2 regions of the Lactobacillus sp. PV034 genome follow, and region 2 is predicted to be linked to the other one. Evidence: predicted binding sites of a transcription regulator. Region 2 holds the regulator's gene; the other holds the start of a gene.
What was found. Region 2 encodes LexA, which represses DNA repair genes until DNA is damaged. Its sites were predicted from a motif close to CNAACANNTGTTNG; they were not measured.
Positions count from the first base shown of each region.

Region 1: a site for LexA is predicted at 3,063-3,076, ahead of FP432_RS05180 (Y-family DNA polymerase). Genes of this name have one in related genera too.

Region 1 covers NZ_CP041982.1:998,234-1,003,872, forward strand. Annotated here, with positions in the region: gene FP432_RS05160 (SOS response-associated peptidase family protein) at 1-496, shown strand, start outside; tRNA gene FP432_RS05165 (tRNA-Gly) at 514-584, shown strand; gene FP432_RS05170 (CPBP family intramembrane glutamic endopeptidase) at 644-1,306, opposite strand; gene FP432_RS05175 (hypothetical protein) at 1,391-1,747, opposite strand; gene FP432_RS05180 (Y-family DNA polymerase) at 1,740-3,041, opposite strand; gene FP432_RS05185 (PTS sugar transporter subunit IIB) at 3,205-3,531, shown strand; gene FP432_RS05190 (PTS lactose/cellobiose transporter subunit IIA) at 3,537-3,866, shown strand; gene greA (transcription elongation factor GreA) at 4,250-4,711, opposite strand; gene FP432_RS05200 (C1 family peptidase) at 4,857-5,639, shown strand, end outside.
Region 2 covers NZ_CP041982.1:268,649-274,287, reverse strand. Annotated here, with positions in the region: gene FP432_RS01485 (ABC transporter ATP-binding protein) at 1-1,219, opposite strand, end outside; gene FP432_RS01480 (YneF family protein) at 1,304-1,525, opposite strand; gene FP432_RS01475 (DUF896 domain-containing protein) at 1,595-1,843, opposite strand; gene lexA (transcriptional repressor LexA) at 1,977-2,600, shown strand; gene FP432_RS01465 (phosphotransferase) at 2,661-3,509, opposite strand; gene FP432_RS01460 (class III bacteriocin) at 3,564-4,535, opposite strand; gene rplS (50S ribosomal protein L19) at 4,611-4,961, opposite strand; gene trmD (tRNA (guanosine(37)-N1)-methyltransferase TrmD) at 5,080-5,639, opposite strand, start outside.

The DNA of each region.
Region 1 (5,639 bases), 730 kb from region 2:
TCCCAAACGTAAATCTCTAGTATTACTTTACCAAGATGATAAACTCCAACTGCAAATCATGGATTGGGGTTATCCGAGCCCATTTAAACCAAATCAAGTGTTAAATAATGCTCGCGTCGAACGTTTTTTTGAGCCACAAAGATCAATGTGGGACAAGTCTTTTGCACGTCAAAGATGTATTATCTTAACTAATCAATTCTTTGAAAGCAGTCGTAATACTTATACATTAGCAAATGGTAAAACGTATCATGAAGAATTTAGTTTTAAATCTGCTACCCAGCCACTCACAATGTTAGCTGCAATTTATGATGAAAAACATTTTGCCCTTGTCACTACTGATTCCAATGAAACTGTCTTAGCTGCCCATCCACGCATGCCACTAGTTATTACGCCAGATGAATTAAGAAAGTGGCTCTTCCAAAACTTCACTTCGCTAATTGATCGTAGGCAAGTTAAACTTGAACGTACCCTATTGCCCCACAGAGAAAGTGTGTGATACAATTCTTATATCCCGCGGGTATAGTTTAATGGTAGAATGTCAGCTTCCCAAGCTGAAGATGCGGGTTCGATTCACGCTATCCGCTTAAGCTAAAATAAAATGGATCTTACTTTATAAGTAGGATCCATTTTTTGTTCCATTCAATTAAATTAAGATAATCATTAATATTCCATTTAGAATCGATAAATATACTGGCATCCAAAGGGATTGAGTATACAAATAACTCCAAGCAAAAAACATGCCAAACAAAAAATTTGCTATTAAGATTAAAAAAGAAAATTGAAAGTTGAGTAAGCTAAAAAATGCGCCCGATGCCATAATTCCTAAAGCACTGTTGATCATAGTGCTGTCTCGAAAAAAATAATTAAAGAAAAAGCCATTCGTTAAATATTGTTGTAACGCTGGGAATACTATTCCGATAGCAAAAATTAAAAACCAATATAAAGAATTAGATTCATGATTAATATAATGTAATTGGAAAGACAACTTTGGCAGACTACCTTTAGCTTGCAGATATGTGAATAAGATTCGAGCTGCAATAATAATTAAAGTTGCACTAAAAGTAAAAACATAGTCTCCTAATAAAGATAATTTAAAACCTTTAACAAAATACTTTTGCTCATGATTAAATTGTCGGATATAAAAAAGTAAACTTGCTGCCGCTACTATGACAAATAAAAGCATTCCAAAAATATGAAATTTATTATGAAAGGTTGCTAATCCCTTGCACCCTAATACTATTAAATATAAGACTAAATATACACCATAGCGGGTAAAATTCCCTTGTTGAGACGCTGGAGTATTCAAGCTGGCCACATCCTTACTTTTTTCTTCTTTTGCCTTTTCGATTATAACAAAAAAAGCCTTCTAAAGATGTGGTCTAATTAAAATTTAAAGTAAAATGTTATTTATTTCTGTAATTTTTATCCTTTGACCCGATACGATTATTTCATCCTCATTATAGCCTTCAACCCGACCCTCAATATCTGGTTCATACTGGGCTTCTATATTCTTAATTTTTAATTGAATCTTTACTTTTTGATGACTAACAAACGCCTGCAATAATTGTTCACTAATTACTGATAGCGGCATTGCAGGTCTTGGCCTAATTTTCTTCGTTCTTCTTTGATAATCAGCATTTATTTTTGCCGTATGATCACTCAAATAAAAGCCAGCCCACTTCACCATGCCACGATCGTGATAATTTTTAAAGAAGCTCTTGATCCGCCTATCAAAATCATCACTCATAAGCGTTGCCCCCAGTATGACCTCCAACTAAATTGCTGCGCTTAATTGCAGTTGCACCTGGTAATAAGCTAGAAGCCTTCACTACACTTGTAAAACCATGATCTTTTCGAATTTGATCAATTAGATGATCAATTTTAAAGGCATTAATCTGATGTTGGGGTGACGTAAAAAAATCTAATTGCTGTAAATTTTCTGGCGATAATTTATGATAACCTACGCTAATTCTTCTAACTGGTTCTCCCCGCCAATTCTTGCGAAAAATCCCAATCAATTCATTAGTTAATTTTTTATTATTATTGGTAGGAGCAACCTTTTCATTTTTGGTAAAGCCACGTCTACTACGACAGCTTAAAGCATAACCAACATGAAGAGAAATCAAACTTGTCTGTAAGTGCCTTTTTCTAATTCTAGCTGCTACCTGCTCTCCTACTTCACGTAAAATAACCTCAATTTCTCGCTGATTTTTATAATCTCGTTCTAATACTTGAGAATTTGAATAACTTTTATCATTGACTCTAGGTTTTTGACTAATGATACTTCGATCAACGCCCCAACTCATCGCAAATAATTGATCACCAATCACGCCAAATTCACGATGTAATTGGTCAGGATTAGCATGCGCCAACTCGTACATATTATAAATTCCCAATTTATTTAAATGATTTGCAGTATTTTTATTAATTCCCCATACTTCTTCTAAATTTTTAATCTTCCAAACAGTGTCAGGAACTTCAATGTAGTGCCAAAAATCAATCATTGATGTCCGGTGTTTAGCAGAAATATCCATTGCTAATTTAGCTAATAAGGGATTCTCTCCAATCCCGCACGTAGTATAAAGGCCAAGCTTATCATGAATTTCTTTTTGAATTTTTCTTGCTACCTCATAAGGATCATTTCCAAAAAGACGCCAAGATCTAGTCATGTCAAGCATACTCTCATCAATTGAATAAGTGTGTAGGTCTTCTTCAGCACAATATTTCAAAAAAATTTGTTTAATTTCAAGAGCCTTATTTATGTAAAGATTCATGTGCGGATCAACGCGGTATAAATCTGGGGTTTCAGCTTCTTTGGGTAATTGTCGCACACGCATCACATTCTTTAACCCATATTTCTTTTTTGCTAAGGGTGAAGAAGCTAAAATAAGTCCCCCATTAGTATTGGGCTGTCTAGATATAACACATAACGCAGTTGTCATTGGATTTAATCCTAAGCGGATGCACTCACAACTAGCATAGAATGACTTGTTATCAATCATAAATATTAATCTTTTAGGCTCATACCGATAATCATACATCTAATCGCCTCTCACATTTATTGAACATATGTTCGTATAAATTCTACACTTTTTAAATATCATTTTTCAAGTGGCAAAAGAGTAATATTTATTTTCTACCCTAACCTTGCTATAATATGACTCATTATTTTAAGTTAAAATTGTCAACAAGGAGCAAACTATCATGGCCCAAAAAACTATTCTAATTGCATGTGTTTCAGGAATGTCTAGTTCCTTACTAATTTCAAAATTAGCTCAAGTAGTTGAGCAAGCTGGAAAAGACTATGGCTTTATTACAAGTCCAGCTAGCAAACTTAAAACTGATATTCAAGCCGTGAAGCCAGATGTAGTCTTGTTAGCCCCGCAAATTCAATATTTAAGGGATGAAGTTCAAAAAACAACAGCTTTATTTAAGATTCCTTTATCTGTCATCAATATTCAAGATTATGCAATGATGGATAGCCCCAAAATTATCACAACTATCGAAAATTTATTAAATAGTGAGAAGTAATTAGAATGGCAAAAGAACAAGAAAATAATTTAACAGTAATTATGCAAGTTATGACGCAAGCAGGCGAAGCTAAAAATGATGCTATGCATGCTATTCAAGCAGCTAAAGCTAATGATTTTAGGCAAGCTCTGTCCTACCTCGATCAAGCAAATATTGAGCTAAATAAGGCCCACACTACTCAAAGTAAACTTTTAACTCAAATAGCTAATGGCCAACACACTAAATTGGATCTTTATTTAATTCATGCAGAGGATCACCTCATGGGGGCCATTACTTTTATAGATTTAGCTAAAGAATTTGTCGACTTATATCAAAAATTAGCTAACAACTACTAAGAATTTGATATTTTTACTTTTCTTAATGAAAAGGTTTAGACTATTTAGTCAATTAAGGTTAAAATAATTAATGAAAACTCACATCACAAAAAGAGGCTTAGCAATTGCTAAGCCTCTTTTTTATCACTTACCATAATAATTATTCCTAAGACATATCATTTCGAAATTTTTAATTTTCGTCCTACAATTAATAAGGACCTTACTTAGGTAGAAAGGGAAGGTGAACCTTAAATGATTATTTATTATCGTCCAAACTAATTTTACGTTTATACTATACTCAACCGGAAGAAAAAACTTATTTGGTAATTTATAATTTTAGAATCCACTATATAATCTACTGACCTTGTTCAATTGATCAAGGTCTTTTTAAATGTCCTAAAATACTAACGTACCCCAATAATTTCAACTTGATAACTGCCTGCCGGCGCTTCAACAGTAACAGTTTTCCCTGCTGTTTGTTTCATAAGTGCTTGGCCTAAGGGTGAATCAAATGAAACTTTATTTTTAGTTAGATCTGCTTCCATGCGTCCTACTATCTTATAAGTTTCTGCTTCATCATCGTCTTCAAACTTTAATTTAACTTTTGAACCCAAATCAATTGTTCCATCATTTTTTTGTTCAATAATTTCGGCATATTTTAATTGCTTATCCAAATAACGTAAGCGACTTTGCAGGTGCCCTAATTCTTGCTTAGCGGTCGTATATTCTGAATTTTCGGATAAATCCCCCATGCTTCTAGCTTCTTGCAAAATCTTGATTCTACGTGGACGGTCTTTTTTTAAACGCTTAATTTCTTCTTCAATTTCACGGTAACCCTCTGGGGTCATTTTTTGAAAATACACCATTAACTTCTTTCCTCCATAATTCTAGTCAAGTGTATCATTTTTAGAAAAATAAGAAAATTTATTGCTTATTTAGTAACTGGTAAATATTAAAATTTGATGTAAAATAGGAGCTATAAATTATAAAAAAGTTAAAAAGGAGTTTCATATGTCTCACGAATTATCCTTCCAGGAATTAGAAGAATTCCGTAATGATTTTCATAATGCTAGAAATGAAGTTGTTGCCCGCGCTGCGATGCGTAACGGTCTATTAGAGGCTTCATTCAATCCCGAAGTTGTTGGGCGTTTAACTGATACCTTCTCAGTTGAAGTTGAAACCGATAATGTTACTAACCAAAAACAATCCGGTCGTTGCTGGTTATTTGCAACCTTAAATACCTTACGTCATGATTTTGGTAAAAAATATCATGCCAAAAACTTTACCTTATCCCAAGCCTATAACTTCTTCTGGGATAAAATTGAACGAGCAAATATTTTTTACGATGCAATAATTGCTTCAGCAGATAAACCTTTATCTGATCGAAGTGTACAAGCTTATCTAGATTTTGCCGGTGCCGACGGCGGTCAATGGGCAATGGCTGCTTCTTTAGTTAAAAAATATGGTGTTGTGCCATCTTATGCCATGCCAGAAAGTTTTAACACTGACCATACTTCTGCTTTACGTGATGCGCTAGCTCGCAAGGAAAGAAAAGATGCTTTAGTTTTACGTAAACTGGTAAACGCTGGTAAAACTGAAGAAGTAGAAAAAAAGCGTAAAGAATTCTTGAGTGAAGTCTATCGCATGACTGCAATTGCTGTCGGTGAACCACCAAAGAAATTTGATCTTGAATATCGCGATGACAATAAAAAGTTACACTTAGATAAAGACCTGACCCCAAGTGAATTTTTCAATAAATACTGGGATGTCAACTTTGATGACTATATCTGTCTC
Region 2 (5,639 bases):
TCTTGATATTATGACCACCTAAAGATATTTCTCCTTGATAGTCATCAAATTCACGTAACAATAATTGAATAATTGTCGTTTTACCTGAGCCAACCTTACCTACCAAACCAAGAGTTTGACCTGGTTTTAACTTGAATTTTATATTTTGCAAAACAGGGATATCTTTTTCATCTGGATAGGCAAAAGATTGTACATCGTAAACTAAATCACCTTTAATTGCATCTTGATCAAGGCTTTTGTCAGCATCTTTATCAGTTATTAATGGTTTTTCCTTTAATAGGAGCTCTACTCGATCATAAGAAGCAGCTCCTCTTTCCAAAATATTAAATAGATAACCAATCGCAAACATCGGCCAAATCATGTTACCAATGTAAGCTATAAAAGACACTAGCTGTCCTACAGAAAGAGTTTGATGAGAAACTAATAGTCCACCATAAATGATTGTAATTACATAAGTGGCTCCAATTACTCCAGTAGCCAATGGATCAAATAAAGCATCCCACTTAAAAACTTTTTTATTGATTTCAATTGTTTCATCAACCATCTTATTAAAGGCAGCCGTATCTTCTTTTCCTTGCCCAAAAGTTTTTAGAACTTTTATTCCAGATACTGATTCCTGAGTCTTGTTATTAAGACGTGAAAAAGCTGCCTGCGATTTATCAAAGGCACCATGCAGGCGGTCCCCTAATTTCCAAGAACCAATTGCTAAAATAGGTAATGGCAACAAGGCGATAATCGTTAACCGCCAATCAACTACTACCATCATTGCAATTATGGTAGAACCACCAGTTACTAAAGAATCGACCAAGGTTAATACTCCATCACCGGCAACATTTTGAATAGCCGTGATGTCATTTGTTGCATGTGCCATCAAGTCTCCGGTTCGATGACGTTGAAAGAAAGTGCGATCCATATTCATAAAATGCTCAAATAATTGCGAGCGCAGCTTTCTTTCTAAAACAGCAGCGCCACCCCAAATTTGTTTGCGCCAAAAATATCTTAAAAAATATAAAGAAAAGGCAGCCGCGACAATTGCTAAAATTAACCACAGATAATAAGCCACACTAATATGTCCTTTATCTAATTGATCGGCCATTTTACCTAAAATTAATGGTGGAATCAAATTAGCTACAGAAGTTAAAGCTAAAAATATAATTCCAATAATATATCTTTTTTTCTCTGACTTAAAAAACCAATTTAGTTTACCAAATATACTCAATAAATCACCCCAATAAAAATATATACAAAAAAACGAGGGGAAAATTCCCTCGTTTTCTAAATTAGTGAATTGATTAAATTAAATTTACTTGCGTTGTTGATGTTTCATCATATTCATAACTTGATTTACTTTTTTAGCAGATGGCTTTTGCCCCATTTGAGACATCATAGCAACAATCATATCTTCACTAATTGGAGGGTTGTCTTGAAAATATTTCTTCATATATGCTCTTGCACCATAAAAGCCTGCAATAAGACCAATAAGAAGAGCGATAATGATTAATAAAATTGCTAACCCAATATTCATAATGATAAAACCTCCAATTTTCTAACAAGTAAATTTTACTAAAAAAGATATATTTTTTAAAGGTTTATTTTAATCTTTTCTTAAACCTTTTCTTCTTTGTGCTTCTTTGGCCTTTTCAGAAGTTACTTCTTTACCATCTTTATCGATAACAACAGTATCTTCAAGTTGTTGTCTAAATCCTGCACGGAAGTTTTCGAGGAAGGCACTGCGCAATTTCTTTCTTTCTTCAAGTTCTTCAGGCGTTAATTCTCTTTCCTTACTAGTATGGTAGAGTTCATTAATACGCTTTATTACTTTTTCTTCTTCTTTTTTGTCCATAAAAAACACCTCTCTTACTTCATTAAGTTTACTCTTTCTAAATTTATAAAAAAAGTTATAAAGACCTAGAACATTTGTTTGTTATCTCTTTTATTTTTTGTTAGAATTATTGTATCAATAAAAGGAGTTTAATATGACTGAAGCACGCGAATCAAAGCAACTTGAAATTTTAAAATATATTTATGAAACAGTCGAAGACCGTGGTTTTCCTCCCACCGTAAGAGAAATTTGTTCTGCTGTTAACTTATCTTCTACTTCTACTGTTCATGGTCATTTGTCACGTCTTGAAAATAAGGGCTATATCATTAAAGATGCTACCAAACCTCGTGCCATTGAAGTAACACAAGAAGGACTTAGTGCTTTAGGAATTAAACCTAAAAATATTCCAATTATCGGTGTTGTAACTGCTGGACAACCGATTTTAGCCGTCGAAGACGTTGAAGACTATTTCCCTATTCCACCTGACTTAACTAATGATGCTGGGGATCTTTTCATGTTAAGAGTTCATGGAACTTCAATGATTAATGTGGGGATTCTTGATGGCGATAATGTAATTGTAAGAAAACAAACTTCTGCTCATAACGGTGAAATTGTCGTAGCAATGACTGATGAAGATGAAGCTACTGTTAAACGATTCTATAAAGAAGATGATCATTACCGGCTTCAACCAGAAAATGATACGATGGCACCTATCATCTTAAATACTGTTCATATCTTAGGGAAAGTTGTGGGCTTGTATCGTAATAATATCGACTAATAAAAACGCTTGATGGTAATCAAGCGTTTTTTATTTTGACATACACTTTACGAAATTTATTTATCTAAAATAATCTTCTATTTCGTTAATCATTTGTATTCCAATCTTTTTAAAAGGTTTATCTTTGATTTTCTGAGTATATTTCATAATACCAATGGCAGTTATAAAAACGAGAAAATACTGAGTAGAGGTATTTATTTTCCAATGATAAATGCTCTTTGAATTATATCCATTAAGAAAAGAGTCAATTAATGAAGAATCTAATTTAAAATCTTGATAAAAAAGTTTTATAAAATCTTGATAATTAATCCCTACTCTGGCTCTCTCATAGTCTATTAAGATTAAACAATTATTTATAGTTTTATAATTTCGTACTCCTACATCCCCATGTAACACAACATTTACATTCTCTTTTAAGTCATTTTCAATTAAAGGCTGTAAATTATTAAATTTTCTTGATAAATTAAATAATCTTTCTTTTTCGAGGGAATCTCTCAATTCTTTTATATTTTCAGGTATTTTATTAAAATAATTACTTTCTATTTTTATTCCATCAAACCTTTTAACTGTATTATGAAATTTAGCCAAAACAACCCCCATTTCATAAGCTCGCTCAGTATTTATCCTCTCTTCTAAATCTCGTGGATGTAAATCTTTCATAACTAGAACATACTTCATTCCGTTACAATCAATTTTAAAAGTATCCAATATTCTTTTACTTAATTGGCAAGTAATCCGTTCTTCTGTCATAAATTTCTTAAATGAATTAAATACTTTGATAAATATACTATTATTAAATTTTTTGCTAAATCCGAAATAGGTCGAATTTAATGATTCATGATTTGTCGGAATTAATTGTCCGTTCACCTTATTATTTAAAATTTTTCTAAATTCTTCACTCTTTTCCATTTTGTCCCTCAATACCCAACTCTTTATATACTTAACTACTTCTAAAAAATCAATTTATAACATCTTAATTTCAAAAATTTTATTATGAAGCGTAGTTCCGCTATATCTTTTATGGTATGCCACAGTTAATAACACATGATCTCGATCTATTACTTGAATTCCTTCAAATTCAGTCACAAATCCTCTCATATTTAAAATTTTCTCTTTATCTAAATTTACTACTTCCCAGTTATCTGCCATTTCATTAGCCCAAGGGATCTTCACTATTTCTCTTGGTAGTCTTTGTTGCGCAAAGCCTAACCAATTTTGAGTAGGACTTGGTTGACTAGAAATATAAATGCTTTTATCATTATCAATTCCGTATCCCTGAATTGACTTAAAATATTCGCTATTAAAGTTAGAAATTGTAAAAGAATCAATACATTTTAATTTTTCAATATTAATATCAACTGGCTTATATTCAACTTTATCCAATGCTCGGTTAATATCTTTAAGATGATAAAGCGAAAAGTGGCCTGTATGGTCCTTATCAATGCTAGCAAGCAAAAAATACTGATAATTTGGAGAAATAGCTGCTTCTACTCTAACTAAATTTTTACCGGGATATTTTATACCTGCTCGATTTAGATATGATAATCGTGGTAATTGCGTATTTTCATTATAAGTAATACTTCCAGCTTCATTAAGGGCAACTCGTGCAATTTGGGTACTCCAAAAAATATGTCCAGTTTTTTTGGGCTTTACACCTACAAAATAGTAATTCTCACGTCCAGAGTAAATCAAAGTTTGAGTATGGCCTGCTGCGGTATTTTCTTCGTTACCTTTTAAGTATAGCACTGCCTCTTCTCCCTCAAAATTTACTTCTTTTCCAAAAGCTGGATGACGATATACAACCGTATCTCTTTGCTGATGTAATAATTGTAAAGTATAAATTTGCTCCGGGCTCATAAAACTAGCCTGCACAACAACGTGGGGTAAATTATTTAAATCATATTTTAACTTTACTTGAGCATTTTTAGGAATCATATTAATTCTTTTCTTAATCTATAAAATTTACGATAAAAAAATAAAGCTTTCTTGTACAAGAAAGCTTTATTTTTATTATTTACGACGCTTTTCAGGAATTCTAGCTGCCTTACCATGACGATCACGTAAGTAGTAAAGCTTAGCACGACGTACACGACCTTGACGTACAACTTCAACCTTAGCAACACGTGGGTCGTTTACTGGGAAAGTACGTTCAACACCGATACCAGATGACATCTTACGAACAGTGTAAGTAGCGCTGATGCCAGCACCCTTTCTCTTAATTACAACACCTTCGAAAATCTGGATACGTTCGTGACTACCTTCAACAACACGTACGTGAACACGAACAGTATCACCTGCACGGAAGTCTGGTAAATCAGTACGAATTTGATCTTTTGTCAATTCTTGAATTAATGGATCCATTATATTTCTCTCCTTCTACGGCATTCATAAACAACCACTGCCAGCGGAATACCCATAACTCTAGTGACTCATTTAGTCACATAAAGTAGTCTATCAAATGATACTTTACTTGTAAATGCTATTGTCCTAATTCTGCCTTAATTTCTCTGAGCATTTTAACTTCTTCTTTTGTTAGTTCACGATTTTCAAGCATATCTGGGCGATTTAGATATGTAGTTTTTAATGCCTCACGATGACGCCATTCAGCAATCTTTTGGTGATTACCAGAAGTCAAAACTTCGGGTACCTTTAAGCCTTCAAAATCAGCAGGACGAGTATATTGAGGATATTCTAATAAACCATGAGAAAAACTTTCCTCAACAGGAGAAGCAGCATTTCCAAGAATTCCCGGCAAAAGCCGTACTGTCGCATCTATCATACTCATTGTTGGTAATTCTCCACCTGTTAAGACATAATCACCAATAGAAACTGTTTCATCAGCTAGATCATAGACACGCTGATCAAATCCTTCATAGTGACCACAAATAAAAGTAAGATTCTCTTCCTTAGACCATTCCTGAGCCATTTTTTCATCAAAAGTCTTCCCCTGTGGTGCAGTAATGATAACTTTTCCTTTATTTTCGATGGAATCTAGTGCTTTCTTAATTGGCATAATTTGTAATACCATGCCTGCTCCCC